DNA from 4 places in the Streptomyces sp. NPDC058145 genome. Region 2 is predicted to be linked to each of the others. Evidence: riboswitches for the same ligand, from Rfam matches in the RefSeq annotation. Region 2 holds a riboswitch; each other region holds the start of a gene.

Evidence for each region. A riboswitch is a leader RNA that binds a small molecule or an ion and turns the genes downstream of it on or off. The one in region 2 is predicted to bind cyclic di-AMP.
Region 1: linked by a shared signal. The riboswitch ahead of ACFVVO_RS00695 (transglycosylase SLT domain-containing protein) and the one ahead of ACFVVO_RS06350 (M23 family metallopeptidase) in region 2 are both predicted to bind cyclic di-AMP.
Region 3: linked by a shared signal. The riboswitch ahead of ACFVVO_RS12335 (M23 family metallopeptidase) and the one ahead of ACFVVO_RS06350 (M23 family metallopeptidase) in region 2 are both predicted to bind cyclic di-AMP.
Region 4: linked by a shared signal. The riboswitch ahead of ACFVVO_RS01645 (C40 family peptidase) and the one ahead of ACFVVO_RS06350 (M23 family metallopeptidase) in region 2 are both predicted to bind cyclic di-AMP.

The regions. Positions count from the first base shown of each region.
Region 1 is NZ_JBHVUH010000001.1:143,736-147,569, forward strand. Features, by position in the region: gene ACFVVO_RS00685 (FAD-dependent oxidoreductase) at 1-241, shown strand, start outside; gene ACFVVO_RS00690 (HAD family hydrolase) at 327-1,139, shown strand; gene ACFVVO_RS00695 (transglycosylase SLT domain-containing protein) at 1,175-1,654, opposite strand; cyclic di-AMP (ydaO/yuaA leader) riboswitch at 1,660-1,844, opposite strand; gene ACFVVO_RS00700 (polyprenyl synthetase family protein) at 2,379-3,389, shown strand; gene ACFVVO_RS00705 (outer membrane lipoprotein carrier protein LolA) at 3,636-3,834, shown strand, end outside.
Region 2 is NZ_JBHVUH010000002.1:551,072-554,905, reverse strand. Features, by position in the region: gene ACFVVO_RS06360 (M16 family metallopeptidase) at 1-198, shown strand, start outside; gene ACFVVO_RS06355 (M16 family metallopeptidase) at 195-1,583, shown strand; cyclic di-AMP (ydaO/yuaA leader) riboswitch at 1,829-1,992, shown strand; gene ACFVVO_RS06350 (M23 family metallopeptidase) at 2,005-2,760, shown strand; gene ACFVVO_RS06345 (GntR family transcriptional regulator) at 2,961-3,656, shown strand.
Region 3 is NZ_JBHVUH010000004.1:495,863-499,696, reverse strand. Features, by position in the region: gene ACFVVO_RS12340 (aldo/keto reductase) at 1-581, opposite strand, end outside; gene ACFVVO_RS12335 (M23 family metallopeptidase) at 732-1,778, opposite strand; cyclic di-AMP (ydaO/yuaA leader) riboswitch at 1,786-1,954, opposite strand; gene ACFVVO_RS12330 (PP2C family protein-serine/threonine phosphatase) at 2,179-3,417, opposite strand; tRNA gene ACFVVO_RS12325 (tRNA-Met) at 3,618-3,691, opposite strand; gene ACFVVO_RS12320 (dihydrofolate reductase family protein) at 3,757-3,834, opposite strand, start outside.
Region 4 is NZ_JBHVUH010000001.1:330,602-334,435, reverse strand. Features, by position in the region: gene pcrA (DNA helicase PcrA) at 1-1,949, opposite strand, end outside; cyclic di-AMP (ydaO/yuaA leader) riboswitch at 2,233-2,404, shown strand; gene ACFVVO_RS01645 (C40 family peptidase) at 2,412-3,506, shown strand; gene ACFVVO_RS01640 (tellurite resistance/C4-dicarboxylate transporter family protein) at 3,579-3,834, shown strand, end outside.

The sequences.
Region 1 (3,834 bases), on a different contig from region 2:
GGCCACCGGCTACCGCGTGGACATCGCCGCGATGGACTTCCTCGGGCACGGACTGCGCACCAGCCTGGCGGTGAGCCGGGGCGCCCCGAGGCTCGGTGCCGGCCACGTCTCCTCCGCCCCCGGCCTGTACTTCACCGGTCTCCCGGCGGCGTCCTCCTACGGACCGGTGATGCGCTTCGTGTGCGGTACGGAGTTCGCCTCACCACGCCTGGTGAAGCACCTGGCCGCGGCCCACGGCTGAGACCCGGCTGACGTTCCTGGCCGGGACCCCAAGTACGCGAAGAACCGGGTGAGTCGGCGGGGCGTGCGGTCCGTATTCTCTGATCATGGCCGCACCTCCCGCATACGCACTGATCGCCACCGACCTGGACGGGACGCTGCTGCGCGGCGACGACACCGTCTCCGACCGGTCGCTCGCCGCGCTGGACCGGGTGGCGCGGGCCGGTGCCCGGCACCTGGTGGTGACAGGCCGACCGGCCCCCCGCGTGCGGCCGCTCCTGGCCGCCCTCGGCTGCACGGGGCTCGCGGTGTGCGGGCAGGGAGCGCAGGTCTACGACGCCGGCACCGGCCGTCTGCTGTGGTCGGTGCGGCTGGACCGGGAACTGGCGGAGACCGCGCTCGGCAAGATCGAGGCCGAGGCGGGGCAGGTCTTCGCGGCCGTCGACCAGGACGGCGTGGACGGGCTCACGCTGATCGAACCCGGGTATCTGATGCCCCACCCGACCCTGCCCGCGGTGCGGGTCGGCCGGCGCGACGACCTGTGGCGCGAGCCCATCAGCAAGGTGCTGCTGCGCCATCACGCGCTGTCGGACGACGAGTTGGCGGCGACCGCGCGCGCGGCGGTGGGCTCGCTGGCCACGGTCACCATGTCGGGGCCGGGCACGGTGGAACTCCAGCCGTGCGGGGTCACCAAGGCGACCGGGCTTGCGCTGGCCGCCGATCGTCTGGGGATCGCCGCCGAACAGGCCCTGGCCTTCGGCGACATGCCCAATGACATCCCCATGTTCGACTGGGCGGGCCGCGGTGTCGCCATGGCCAACGCCCACCCCGAACTCAAGGCGGTCGCGGACGAGGTCACGACGTCGAACGAGGACGACGGCGTCGCCGTCGTCCTCGAAGGACTGTTCCCGGCCTGCTGACCGGGAACTCGGTGGTGCTCCGCCGCGAATGCCGGTCAGTAGGCGCCGAAGACGTTGTCGATCGACCCGTAGCGAGCGGCCGCGTAGTTGCAGGCGGCGGTGATGTTCGCGACCGGGTCGTAGGGGTCGAACGCCGTTCCGGCCACGTGGTAGGTGTTGAAGGTCGGGTCGATCACCTGGAGCAGGCCCTTGGACGGGATGCCCTTGGCGGCGTTGGAGTCCCACAGGTTGATGGCGCGCGGGTTGCCCGAGGACTCACGGATGATGTTGCGGTGGATGCCGTTGTAGGTGCCCGGGATGTGCTTCTCCGCCATGATCGCGAGGGACTCGCGGATCCAGCCGTCGAGGTTGTTCGGGTACCCGGCGAGGGTGGTGCCGGTCGAGCCGGCGGAGTCGGCCGCGGAGGCGTTGGTCGCGCCGACGACCGGAAGGGCGAGCACGGCGGCGCCGGTACCGAGCACGGCGAGCTTGCGGACGAGGCGGCTGGTGCGGACGCGGCGGGGCTGAGCGGGCATGGCTGAGTTCCTCTCCGTCGCCTGCGAGGTGAGCTGTCGGGTTCGGGCGGGGAGGTGCCCGGCCGTGCCGCCCCCGAGGCGGCACGACTTAACCCCTTGCCGTTCCGGTGACGACACGTGTCGTCCGGTCCGGCGAACTTACCTGGGTCCCCCGCTCCTGCCGTACGAATGAGTTCGTCGATGGGTGAGGTCGGGCGGCGGCAGGATTCGGCGTTCCGCTCGACTGGCCGGGAACGTATGCGACAGCACATGTCCGGAACAAGTGTCGGATTCACGTAAAGGCCGAGTTGACCTTGTTCTGTTCCGTTTTGGGCGCTTGATCCTTTGCGACTGCCAACGCTCAACTGGCCGACGGGGCAAGGAGAAGCGGGTGGTGGCCGGGGCTGAGGGCCCGATCGGGGCGCGTGACCCAATTCACGAAATAGCAAACCATTCCAAATCAGACATGGGGGATTTGGTGGCGGCGGTGAATCGAGGGCGGAGTGCCCCGCGGGATGACGCGTGGCCGATTTGCTGCGTGTCATAAAAGGCGCATTAAGGCGCTTAATGTCCGTATTATCGGGTGGTCGGCGGTGTGCCGACCGTGGTCCGATGCCGTCCGTGCCGGACCGGTGGGCGCCCTCGGTGATCGAAACAGGACCGGATACGCTGACTTGAGTGAGGGCAGCGACCTATCGACAAACCGTGTAATCGCCAGCAGACACCAGCAGACAGGAGACCCCTCGTGACCGTCGTCGGGCCGTTCGGGCTGAGCGTGCGGGACCAGGCTCTGGAAGCCGATGTCCAGGCCGGATTGACGGCTGTCGAGGAAGGCTTGCTCGAGGCCACCAAGAGCGAGGTCCCGTTCATCACGGAGGCCGCGCAGCACCTCGTACGGGCCGGTGGGAAGCGGTTCCGGCCGCTCCTCGTGATGCTCGCGGCACAGTTCGGGGACCCGTACGCGCCCGGCATCGTGCCGTCGGCCGTGGTCGTGGAGCTGACCCACCTGGCCACGCTGTACCACGACGACGTCATGGACGAGGCGTCCGTGCGGCGCGGGGTGGACAGCGCCAACACGCGCTGGGGCAACTCCGTCGCGGTCCTCACCGGCGACTTCCTCTTCGCCCGCGCCTCCCAGATCCTCGCCGACCTCGGCCCCGAGGCGGTCCGGGTCCAGGCCCTCGCGTTCGAGCGGCTGGTCACCGGGCAGATCCTGGAGACCGCGGGCCCCTCGGACGGCCGTGACCCGGTCGAGCACTACCTGGACGTACTGGGCGGCAAGACCGGCTCCCTGGTGGCGGTGTCCTGCCGGTTCGGCGCGATGATGTCCGGCGCCGACGAGACGGTCGTCGACGTGCTCACCCAGTACGGCGAGCGGCTCGGGGTCGCCTTCCAGCTCGCGGACGACGTCCTGGACATCGCCTCCGACTCGCACGAGTCCGGCAAGACCCCGGGGACCGACCTGCGCGAGGGCATCCCGACGCTGCCCGTGCTCCGGCTGCGCGAGCGCGCGGCCCGCCTGGGGCTGCCCGAGGACATCGCCCTGTGCGAGCTGCTCGACTCCGACCTCGGCGACGACGCCCGGCTCGAGGAGGCGCTGACCGCGCTCCGCGCGCACCCCGCGCTGGAGCAGGCCCGCCGCGACACCGTCCGCTACGCCGAGGAGGCGCGCGCCGCGCTGGCCCCGCTGCCGGAGTGCGACTCCAAGGCGGCGCTGCTCGAACTGTGCGACGCGGTGGTGCACCGGGCCGGCTGAGCCCACCCTCCGCCGACCGAGGGCGGTGTCTCCCGCACGACCCCTACGGGTCGGGGGAGGCACCGCCCTCGGGTGTCATACCCCAGGCGTACACGGAGTTGGTGCCACGGTCTGACGCCTCCTCACGGCCGATTTGGTCATATGGAAACCACGGAAATCACCACTCCTCACCGATTCGGGTGAGAATGGCGGCTCAGGTGGACCAGTGTGGGGACAGCCGCCGCCGACGACGGAGGTAAGGCACAGATGGCACCGTACGAATCCGACGACGCAACGGGCGCCGCGCGTGACGAGGACCTGCCCACCGGACGCCGCAAGGCGGCCCGGTACGTGGTCCCGGTCGCGGTGGTGGGGGTCGCAGCGGCCACGATCGGGCTGGTCCCGGCGCTCGCCGACTCCGGTGACCCCGATCTGCCGAAGATCACCGCACAGCAGCTCATCGACA
Region 2 (3,834 bases):
GCCGTCGAGCGCGTTCTGGAGGTGACCCCCGAGCGGGTCCAGGAGGTGGCCAAGGCCCGCCTGCGCCCGGACAACCGCGCGGTCCTCGTGTACGAGCCCAAGTCCCCGGAGACCGTCCAGGACGCCGACGTCCCGGAGGACCCGGAGGCCGAGGCGACCGTGGAGGGTCGACACGACAACGAGGAGACGGCCAAGTGAGCGAGCTCGCCCCGATGGACTTCCACCCCCAGCCGCAGCCGGGCGAGGCCAGGCCCTGGGCGTTCCCGGCCCCCGAGCGCGGCACGCTGGACAACGGCCTGACCGTGCTGCGCTGCCACCGCCCCGGCCAGCAGGTCGTCGCCGTGGAGGTGCTGCTCGACGCGCCCCTGGACGCCGAGCCGTCCGGCCTGGACGGCGTCGCCACGATCATGGCGCGGTCCTTCTCCGAGGGCACCGACAAGCACTCGGCCGAGGAGTACGCCGCCGAGCTGGAGCGGGCCGGCGCCACGCTCGACGCGCACGCCGACCACCCCGGCGTCCGGCTCAGCCTCGAGGTGCCGGCCTCCCGCCTGGCCAAGGGCCTCGGCCTGCTCGCCGACGCCCTGCGCGCCCCCGCCTTCGCGGAGAGCGAGACCGAGCGGCTGGTGCGCAACCGGCTGGACGAGATCCCGCACGAGCTGGCCAACCCCTCCCGCCGCGCCGCCAAGGAGCTCTCCAAGGAGCTGTTCCCGGCCACCGTGCGCATGTCGCGTCCGCGTCAGGGCACCGAGGAGACGGTCGAGAAGATCGACGCGGCCGCGGTCCGCGCCTTCTACGACCGCCATGTGCGTCCCGCCACGGCGACCGCGGTCGTGGTCGGCGACCTCACCGGCACCGACCTGGACGCCCTGCTCGCCGACACCCTGGGCGCCTGGTCCGGCACCCCCGCCGAGCCGCGCCCGGTGCCGCCGGTGACCGCCGACGACACCGGCCGTGTCGTCATCGTCGACCGGCCCGGCGCCGTCCAGACGCAGCTGCTCATCGGCCGGATCGGCCCCGACCGGCACGACCGCGTGTGGCCCGCCCAGGTGCTCGGCACCTACTGCCTCGGCGGCACGCTCACCTCCCGCCTGGACCGCGTCCTGCGCGAGGAGAAGGGCTACACCTACGGCGTGCGCGCCTTCGGGCAGGTCCTGCGGTCCGCCCCGGACGGCACCGGCGCCGCGATGCTCGCCATCAGCGGTTCCGTGGACACCCCGAACACCGGCCCGGCGCTCGACGACCTGTACAAGGTGCTGCGCACCCTCGCGGCCGAGGGCCTGACGGACGCCGAGCGGGACGTCGCCGTGCAGAACCTGGTCGGGGTGGCGCCGCTGAAGTACGAGACCGCGGCGGCCGTCGCGAGCACCCTGGCCGACCAGGTCGAGCAGCACCTGCCCGACGACTTCCAGGCGACGCTGTATCAGCAGCTCGCGGCCACCGGCACCGTGGAGGCCACCGCGGCGGTCGTCAGCGCCTTCCCGGTGAACGGCCTGGTGACCGTCCTCGTCGGTGACGCCGCGCAGATCAAGGAGCCCGTGGAGGCGCTCGGCATCGGCGAAGTCACCGTCGTCGCCGCCGAGTAACGGCCGGACGGCGTCACGCGCGCGTGGGGACCTCGCGGCCGACGGGCCGTCAGGTCCCCGTCGCGTGCGCGGTCCTTCCTGAAACGGGTGAGCCGCCCTTGTTCAGATGTCCGAATTGAGGCGGAGGTTGCCTGTCTGCCCTGTGGGATGCGCTACAAAAGCCCGGATCCGTTTGGGCGGCGAAGACCGGGCCGCTTAGCTTCTTCCGGGCTGTCCGTCAGGCAGTGCGCCGCGCCCGCGGCACCGGACAGCCATCGCCGAGTCCCCGTACGGCGCGAGCCAGGGGAGCCGGGGACCCATCGCAGTCCCTGGGGTGAATCGGACGCCCGCGCGCGAGCGAGGGGGTCCGTAGGAGACCTTCCTGCTCCGAACCCGTCAGCTAACCCGGTAGGCGAGAGGGAAGGAAAGGACCAGCCACTTCATGGCGTTCATGTGCGCCTCCGGGAAGCACCGCAAGCCCGGCCGCGTCAAGCGCACCACCGCCCAGGCGGCGGGTGTCGCAGCCCTCACCACCACCGGTGTCATCGGCACCCTCGCGGCCTCCCCGGCGCTCGCCGCCGAGAAGCCCGTCGAGCAGACCGGCCTCACGCCGGTGATCAGTGTGAGCGACGAGGTCGCCGAGCAGATCGACGAGCAGGCCGCCGCCCAGACCCAGGCCGCCGAGCGCAAGGCGGCCGAGGAGGCCGCTGCCAAGGCGGCCGCCGCCGAGGCGAAGAAGGAACGCGAGGCCGCGGCGCGCGCCGCCCGCGAGGCCGAGCGCAGGCGTCTGAACGCCTTCGTCGCCCCGATCGTGCACTCGTACGTCTCCACGGCCTACCAGGCCAGCAGCTCCCTGTGGTCGTCCGGCTCGCACACGGGCATCGACTTCCACGCCGCCAGCGGCACCTCCGTGCACGCGGTCGGCGCCGGCACCGTCGTCTCCACCGGCTGGGGCGGGGCGTACGGCAACGAGATCGTGATCCGGATGGCCGACGGCATGTACACCCAGTACGGCCACCTGTCGTCCATCGGCGTCACGGTGGGCCAGAAGGTCGTTCCGGGCCAGCAGATCGGCCTGTCCGGCGCGACCGGCAACGTCACCGGCCCGCACCTCCACTTCGAGGCCCGGACGACCCCCGAGTACGGCTCGGACGTCGACCCCATCGCCTACCTCCGCAAGCACGGCGTGCACGTCTGACATCTCCCGCACGGACACCCGAAAGCCCCGGCTCACCCAGCCGGGGCTTTCGCCGTTTCCAGCGATGGCCGCCGGACCGGTTGGCCAAAAAATATGCATGGATTCCGGGCCGCCGTCGGAAATTCCGCTCCTTTGGAATAGAGTCACGGATCAACACGTCCATCGTCGGCGTTTCACGGGGATTAAGGCGGAGGTCGGTCATGCGTATTCCGGCGCACTCGGTGTGCACGGCGATCCGGGACGACATCGTCGCAGGTGTCCATGGGCGCGGCGGCCGGCTCACCGAGGAAGTCCTGGCCCGCCGCTACGGCGTCTCGCGCGTCCCCGTTCGTGAGGCCCTGCGCACCCTGGAGGCGGAGGGCTTCGTGGTGACCCGGCGGCACGCGGGCGCGTGCGTGGCCGAGCCGACCGAGCAGGAGGCCGCCGACCTGCTGGAGATGCGCATGCTCCTGGAGCCGCTCGGCGCCTCCCGGGCCGCCCAGCGGCGCACCGAGGCCCACCTGAAGGTGCTGCGCGGCCTGGTCAGGCTGGGGCAGGAGCGGGCCAGACGGGGCAACAGCGAGGATCTGCGCGCGCTGGGGGGCTGGTTCCACGAGACGCTCGCCCAGGCCTCGGGCAGTCCCTCGCTGACGTCGATGCTGACCCAACTCCGGCACAAGATCGCCTGGATGTACGCGGTGGCGGCCCCGTCGAGCCCGGTGGACTCCTGGGCCGAGCACGGCGCGATCGTGGACGCGGTGGCGCGCGGCGACGGCGAACGCGCGCGTGCGCTCACGGCGCTGCACACCGAGCGGGCGACGGTCGCGCACCGATGGCGCTTTTCCGGCGGCGAGGGCCGCCCGGACCGCGTGAGGACTTCGCAACATGCTGTAAACATGTCGAGCCCGCGGCATTAACACGGGCACCGTATACAAAGAGGAGGGAATTCGATGGCGGGTATTTCCGCTGCCCGGATTTCCCGCGTTCCTCAATTGCCGGTGAAATGGCGGAGCCGTGGCGCCCGGGCCCGGGGGGGCCGGGCCCCCCGGGTAACGGGCCATATGGGGCGCGGGGAAACCCGGCCGCGGCAAAAAA
Region 3 (3,834 bases), on a different contig from region 2:
TCGTACGTGTCGCGGGATACCAGGTTGTAGTGGGGCTGGAGGGCGACGTACCGGGCCAGTCCCTCGCGGTCGGAGAAGTCGAGGGAGGCCCGCAGCCGCTCGGGGCTGATGTTGGAGGCGGCGATCTGCCGGACCTTGCCCGCCTTCACCAGTTCGTCCAGGGCGCCGACGATCTCCTCCACCGGCACCTCGGGCTTGTCGAAGTGCGTGTAGTAGAGGTCGATGTAGTCGGTGTCCAGGCGGCGCAGGGAGGCGTCGGCGGCGGCCTTGATGTTGGCCGCGGTGAGCCCCTGGTACTCCGGGTGCTGGCTCACCTTGGTCGCGATGACGACCTCGGAGCGGTTGCCGCGGGTCTTGAGCCACTTGCCGATGATGGTCTCCGACTCACCGCCCTTGTTGCCCTCGATCCACGCCGAGTAGGAGTCGGCGGTGTCGACGAAGTTGCCGCCGGCGGCCGTGTAGGCGTCGAGGACGGCGAAGGAGGTCTTCTCGTCGGCGGTCCAGCCGAAGACGTTGCCACCGAGGGCGAGCGGGAAGACCTCGAGGTCGGAGGAGCCGATTTTGCGCAGAGAAGCAGTCATGCCCTGTTACAACGATCACCCCGGTACCGCCCATTCCGGGATCGCGCGAACGGTGTGTGAACACGACGGCAGCCCTGACGCCGGGGGTGGCGTCAGGGCTGCCGGGATCGGATCGAGGTGCCGGGCCGGGTCAGGAGGCCCGGGGCCGGCTCAGGGGTTGAGGCCCTTGCCGTGCAGCCACGCCATCGGGTCGATGCCGGTGGCCGCGCCGCCGGGGTGGACCTCCAGGTGCAGGTGCGGGCCGGTGACGTTGCCGGTGGCGCCGACGCGGCCGATGACGTCGCCGGTGCTGACCTTCTGGCCGGCGGAGACGCTGATCGAGGACTGGTGGCAGAACCAGAGCTCGGTGCCGTCGTCGAGGGTGAGGACGGTGCGGTAGCCGTAGGAGCCGGCCCAGCCCGCCTCGGTGACGGTGCCGCTGTGGATGGCCTTGATCAGCGTGCCGGTGGGCGCGGCGAAGTCGAGGCCGGTGTGGTACCCGGAGGACCACATCGAGCCGGCCTCGCCGAAGGTCGAGGTGATCGTGTACGAGGACGTCGGCAGCGTGTACTGCTTGGCCAGCGCGGCCAGCCGCTCCTCCTCGGCCTTCTTCTCGGCGGCGGCCTCGGCCTCCTTCTTGGCCTCGGCGGCCTTGGCCTCGGCCGCGGCCGCGGCCTCCTTCTGCGCCTTGACGGCCGCGTCGGCGGCCTTCTGCTCGGCGGCGGCGGCCGCTGCCGCGCCGGCCGTGGAGTCGGCCTTGCTCTGCTGCTGCTCCGCCTGGGCCATGATCCGGTTGCGCAGGGTCTCGCCCGCGTCGGAGCCGTCCTGCTCGCTGTCGGCGGCGGTGGTGCCGACCGAGCTGAGCGAGGCCGTGGTGGCCTTGGACTCCTCGGAGTGGCCGTCGTCGAACAGGGAGCCGACGGAGGGCAGATCGGGCATGGAGATGGACACCGGCGGCTTGCCGGTGTGGGCGCTGGCCATGCCGCCCGCGCCGACGGCCGCTATGACGCCGACGCCGAGGACGGTGGAGCTGCGGGCGAGCCCGCCGCGCTGCTTGGCGACGCGGTGCCGGCCGCGTACGGGGCGGATGGACTCCTCGGTGGGATTCCACTCCTCCCAGGGGCCCTCTTCGGCGCGGTAGCCGCCGTAGCCGAATGTTTCGGTGTCACGCTGGCTGGGCACGTATGGGGCTTCGGGGGCAGGCCGGTTGGACGCCACGCGGGCGTACTCCTTTCCTTCCTCCGCCTACCGGGTTAGCTGACGGGTTCGGAGCAGGAAGGTCTCCTACGCGCGTATACGTACCGAGAACCTGATCGGTTCACGGTGGCATCCGCGTGATTCACCCCAAAGTAGTGGTTCCCCGGTTCCCTTGCGGGATTCGGCGCGTGCGCACGGAGCCGCCTCTTGTGACGGCTGGGACGACCGCGCTGCGTTATCGAACGTTAATAGACTCACCTGTGAGATTCCAAGCCGTTCGGCTTGATCATTAACGTTCCTGAGGGTGGACGTACGCCGCACGGCTGTGAAAAACGGGCGAGTTGACCGGCCTTCAGGAGTCACGGAGTTTTTGACGGTGCCTCAGCAGCCAAGCGGAGGGCTTCCGTCCGATCACTGTTGGTTACATCTGTCGGAGTCGGCGTACGGCCAGCAGCGCCATGTCGTCCGCCATGCCGCCCCCGGAGTGCCGCCTGACCTCCGCGGCGAGCCGGGTGAGCAGGGTGCGCGGGTCGGGGAAGCGGCGCCCGGCGAGCCGGCGCACCGGGTCGTAGAACCGGCCGTGGGCGTCCCGGGCCTCGGTGAGGCCGTCGGTGTAGAGCAGCAGGGTGGTGCCGTCCGGGAAGCGGGTCTCGGCCGCGCGGTCGGGCCACCGGCCGAGGTCGCCCATGCCGAGCGGCAGCGCGGGCTCGTCCGCGGTCAGGGCGCGCAGGGTGCCGTCGGCGTGCAGCAGCAGGGGCGGCGGATGACCGCGGTTGACGATCCGCACCACCCCCTCGCCGTGCGGCAGTTCGGCGAGGACGACGGTGGTGAAGCCCTCCAGCGCGTCGACCCCGTCGCGCCGGGTGCCCTCGCGGGCCAGCGCCCGCTCCAGCCGCCCCGCCACCGCCTCCAGCGTGGCCTCCTGCTCGGCGGCCTCCCGGAACGCCCCGATCACCACGGCGACGGCGGCGACCGCGCCCATGCCCTTGCCGCGCACGTCCCCGACGACCAGGCGTACGCCGTGCGGGCCATCCTGCACCGCGTACAGGTCGCCGCCGATGAACGCGCCCTCCTGCGCCGCCTCGTACCGGGCCGCGATGTCGAGGCCGGCGATGCGGGGAGCGGGCTCGGGCAGCACGGCCCGCTGGGCAGCCTCGGCGATCTCCCGGACGGAGGCCAGCCGCCGGTCGCCGAGGCGTACCACCCGGTTGATGGCGACGGCCAGCAGGGCGACCGTGGCCACGGTGACGATCTGGGTGACGGTGTTGACGTCCAGGCCCGTGCCGAAGTGGGCGTGCACCACATAGGTGGCGGCCAGGGCGGCCAGCCCGGTGAGGAGCGTGGTGCGCAGCGAGGTCAGGGGCGCGGCGACCAGCGGGGCGGCGGTGAAGAACGGCACGGCGGTGAAGTCGCGTGGGGTGAGCAGGTCGTACAGGAGCCCGCCGGCGATGAGCAGGAGGGAGAGGGCGCGGGGCAGGGTGCGTGCGACGGGGCGACGGCACCGCTCCGGCGGGAGGGGCGCGGGGCCGGCGCCGGGGCCCGGATCCGGGTCCAGGTCCGGGTCCGGGTCCAGGTCCGGGTCCGGGTCCGGGACGGGTCCGCCGGGGAGCCGGCCGCCCGCTCTGGCGTACGGGCTCTCCTCCACCTCACCAGGGCGCACTGCTGGTCTCCCGTGTCCTCGACGTACGACCAGCGTGGCGGGGGCGCGGGAGGCGGGCGACTGCTGTGGACCGAGCGGATGACCTGCTGTGACGTACGCCACTCGCCTTGTGTCGCGGCTTTCCTGGTATCCGACGGGAGCGCGGCGGAAAACACTCAGGGCCGGAATCCATGTACTGGATTCCGGCCCTGAGTCTTCAGTAGCGGGGACAGGATTTGAACCTGCGACCTCTGGGTTATGAGCCCAGCGAGCTACCGAGCTGCTCCACCCCGCGTCGTTGTGTCTCCAGCATACGCCATGCGCGGGGTGCTCGGCACACACGTTTCCGCGCGGCGCCGCTCAGGGCAGCAGATGGGCGTTCGGCGCCTTGGCCGAGCCCTCGTACTCGGGGAGCAGGACGACGTCCACGCCGGCGGC
Region 4 (3,834 bases), on a different contig from region 2:
TCCAGGCCCTTGGCGGTGTGCAGGGTCATCAGGGTGATGACGCCGTCGCCGTCCTCCTCGTCCGGGATCTGGTCGGAGTCGGCGACCAGCGCGACCTGCTCCAGGAAGTCGGCGAGCGTGCCCGTCTCCCCCTCCGCACGCTCCTGCTCGAACTCCAGGGCCACCGCCGCGAGTTCCTGGAGGTTTTCGATGCGGGTCTCGTCCTGCGGGTCGGTGGAGTTCTGCAACTCGGCCAGGTAACCGGTGCGTTCGAGTATGGCCTCCAGCACGGTCGCCGGTCCGGCGCCGGACTCCACGATGGTCCGCAGGTCCTCCATCAGCGTGTTGAACCGCTTGACGGCGTTGGTGGAGCGTGCGGCCATGCCGTAGGCCTCGTCCACGCGCTTGAGCGCCTGCGGGAAGCTGATCTTCTCGCGCTGGGAGAGGGCGTCGATCATCGCCTCGGCACGGTCGCCGATGCCGCGCTTGGGCACGTTGAGGATGCGGCGCAGCGGCACCGAGTCCTCGGGGTTGGCGAGGACACGCAGGTAGGCGAGGACGTCCCGGACCTCCTTGCGCTCGTAGAAGCGGACGCCGCCGACGACCTTGTAGGGCAGGCCGACGCGGATGAAGACCTCTTCGAAGACACGGGACTGGGCGTTGGTGCGGTAGAAGACGGCGACGTCCCCGGCCTTCGCCTCGCCCGCGTCGGTGAGGCGGTCTATCTCGTCGGCGACGAACTGGGCCTCGTCGTGCTCGGTATCGGCGACGTAGCCGGTGATCCGCGCGCCCTGGCCGGCGTTGGTCCACAGGTTCTTCGGGCGGCGGGACTCGTTGCGCTCGATGACCGCGTTGGCGGCGGACAGGATGGTCTGCGTGGAGCGGTAGTTCTGCTCCAGCAGGATCGTCGTCGCGTTCGGGTAGTCCTCCTCGAACTGGAGGATGTTGCGGATCGTCGCGCCCCGGAAGGCGTAGATCGACTGGTCCGCGTCGCCCACCACGCAGAGTTCGGCGGGCGGCAGGTCCAACTCGCCGGGGGGTACGTCCTCGTCGTGCTGCCCGGTGCCCACCAGTTCCCGTACCAGAGCGTACTGGGCGTGGTTGGTGTCCTGGTACTCGTCGACCATGACGTGCCGGAAGCGGCGGCGGTAGTGCTCGGCGACGTCCGGGAAGGCGCGCAGCAGGTTGACCGTCGTCATGATCAGGTCGTCGAAGTCCAGCGCGTTGGCCTCGCGCAGCCGTGACTGGTAGAGCGCGTAGGCCTGGGCGAGGGTCTTCTCGAATCCGTCGGTGGCCTGGGCGGCGAAGTCCTCCTCGTCGATCAGCTCGTTCTTCAGGTTGCTGATCTTGGCGCTGAAGGACTTCGGCGGGTAGCGCTTGGGGTCGAGGTCGAGGTCGCGGCAGACCAGGGCCATCAGGCGCTTGGAGTCGGCGGCGTCGTAGATCGAGAAGGACGACGTGAAGCCGAGCCTCTTGGACTCGCGCCGCAGGATGCGCACGCACGCGCTGTGGAAGGTCATCACCCACATCGCGTTGGCGCGCGGGCCGACGAGCTGCTCGACCCGCTCCTTCATCTCACCCGCGGCCTTGTTGGTGAAGGTGATCGCGAGGATCTGACCCGGGTGCACGTTCCGCGCGGCGAGCAGGTGGGCGACGCGGTGGGTGAGCACGCGGGTCTTGCCGGAACCCGCGCCGGCCACGATGAGCAGCGGCGAGCCGGCGTGGGCGACCGCGGCGCGCTGGTTGTCGTTCAGCCCCCGCATCAGCGCGTCCGGGTCGATCACGGGACGCGGGGCGCCGTCGCGGTAGTGGGCGTCCCGGTCCGGCGGCACGTCGAACTTCCCGCCGAACAGATCGTCCGGAAGGGGCTCCGGAGCGTGGTCGTCCTCGGGCGGCGGCGGGGGCTCCTCCGCGTGCCCGCGAGGGGCCTGGAGGTCCGCCAGGAAGCTGTCGTCAAAGAGGCTGCTCATCGCTCTACGAGTCTAGGGGGCCGCACCGACAACCGGTCCCGGCACCGGGAAGTCGGCGCCCGTGAGGTCCGCGACAGCACACGGCACCGGCGCGTCGGCCATCGCGCCAGGAATGCGGCCGAACCCCTCACCCTGCGAAAGCGCCTTGTCACGCCCGTATGAAACCGGCCCCGGGTCACGGAAATGTATCGGACATATGGCACAGCAACCTTCACAGGAGTCACACGAGTTGGCTAGGTTGCCGTCAGGCCGCACGACCCCTACCGGCGAACCTCGCCGGGCCGCGCGGCCTCCGCCGAGTCCGGTGCGCCCCTCGTGGCAGCCGGAGCCGGGGACCCACCGTTCCTGGGGTGAATCGGCCGACTCCCGCCCGGGACGACGCCGTAGGGCAACCCTTCCGAACCACCCGCCCGAACCCGACAGCTAACCCGGTAGGCGGCATGTTGGAAGGAGTCGCCTCCCTTGGCGTCGCACCGCAAGCCGGGTCCCCCGGGGACCCGTGGGACGGGCATCCGCACCCCCGTCCTGGCCACCGCCGCCCTCACCTCCGTGGCCGTCCTGTCCCAGACGGCCGGGGCCGCTTCGGCCTCCGCCTCCTCCGCAGGCGACGGCAGGCCGAGCGTGGAGGAGGTCGAGAAGAAGATCGATGAGCTGTACCGCAGGGCTGACCCGGAGGAGGAGCCCGCGGCCGTGCAGCGGGCTCGCGCCGAGGTCCCGCGCGCGGAGGCCGTCCGGCGCCCGGGGCTGTTCACCAAGGCCCGCGAGGGGCTGGCTCCGTTCGCCGCCGCTCCCGAGACGGCCGGCTCGCTGCTCGCGGAGTACCCGGAGGACCACTTCGCCCAGAGCCGGCTGATGAACCGGCTGGCCTCCCGGGTGAAGGGCGCGGCCGAGCGCGGGAAGGCCCCCAGGGCCCCCGAGGCGCCGGCCGCCGCGCGGTACGACGTGAGGACGGCCAAGGCGGCCGTCCAGCACAAGCTCGCCACCGCGCGCGAGCTGCTGTCCCGACTGACGGCTCCGGTCGCGGCCCCGGCTCCGGCTATGGCTGCGGTGCCGGCTCCGCATCCGGCTCCGGCTCTGGCTTCGGTCCCGGCTCCGCCCTCGGTCCTGGCTCCGCCTTCGGTCCCGGCCCGGGCTCCGGAGCGGCCGCGGTCCGCGGCGCGGCCGGTGAGCGTGCCGCCCGTCGCCCCGCTGGCCCCCGTCACCAAGGCCGAGAAGGCCATCGCCTTCGCGCGCGCCCAGATCGGCAAGCCGTACGTCTCAGGTGCCAGCGGGCCCGGTTCATACGACTGCTCCGGCCTCACCCAGGCCGCCTGGAAGGCCGCGGGTGTCACCCTGCCGCGTGCCGCGCGTGACCAGGCCGCCATGGGCACCGCGGTCCCGCTCGCCGACGCGCGCCCCGGTGACCTGGTCTTCTTCCACGAAGACAGCAGCCATGTGGGCCTGTGCACAGGCGACGGGACGATGATCCACGCCCCGCGGCCCGGTGCGTACGTGCGCGAGGAACCGGTCCACCTGGCGGGCGAGTCGGTCGTCCACCGGGTGGTGCGGCCGGCCTGACGGTGCTCTTTTCGGGCCCCGCGCGCGCGTGCCCCGCGAGCGCGGGCGCCACCGCTCCCTAGCATCGGGCGCATGCCCATGCCCGGCTTCTCTGGTCTGCGTACATGGTGGGCGGGGCGTCCGCCGGCGGCGGGGGCAGCCGTCATGGCGAGCGGCATCGTGTCGGTGGGCCTGCATCTGACCGGTCCCGAGGTGGTGTCCCTGGTCTTCCTGTGGCTGGCCTGCCTCGCCTGGGTGGCGCTCGCCGCCGACTTCGCCGTACGGCTGGTGACGCAGCGGCCGCGGTGGCTGGCCGAGGCGAAGAGCCCCGGCGCGCTCTCCGCCGTCG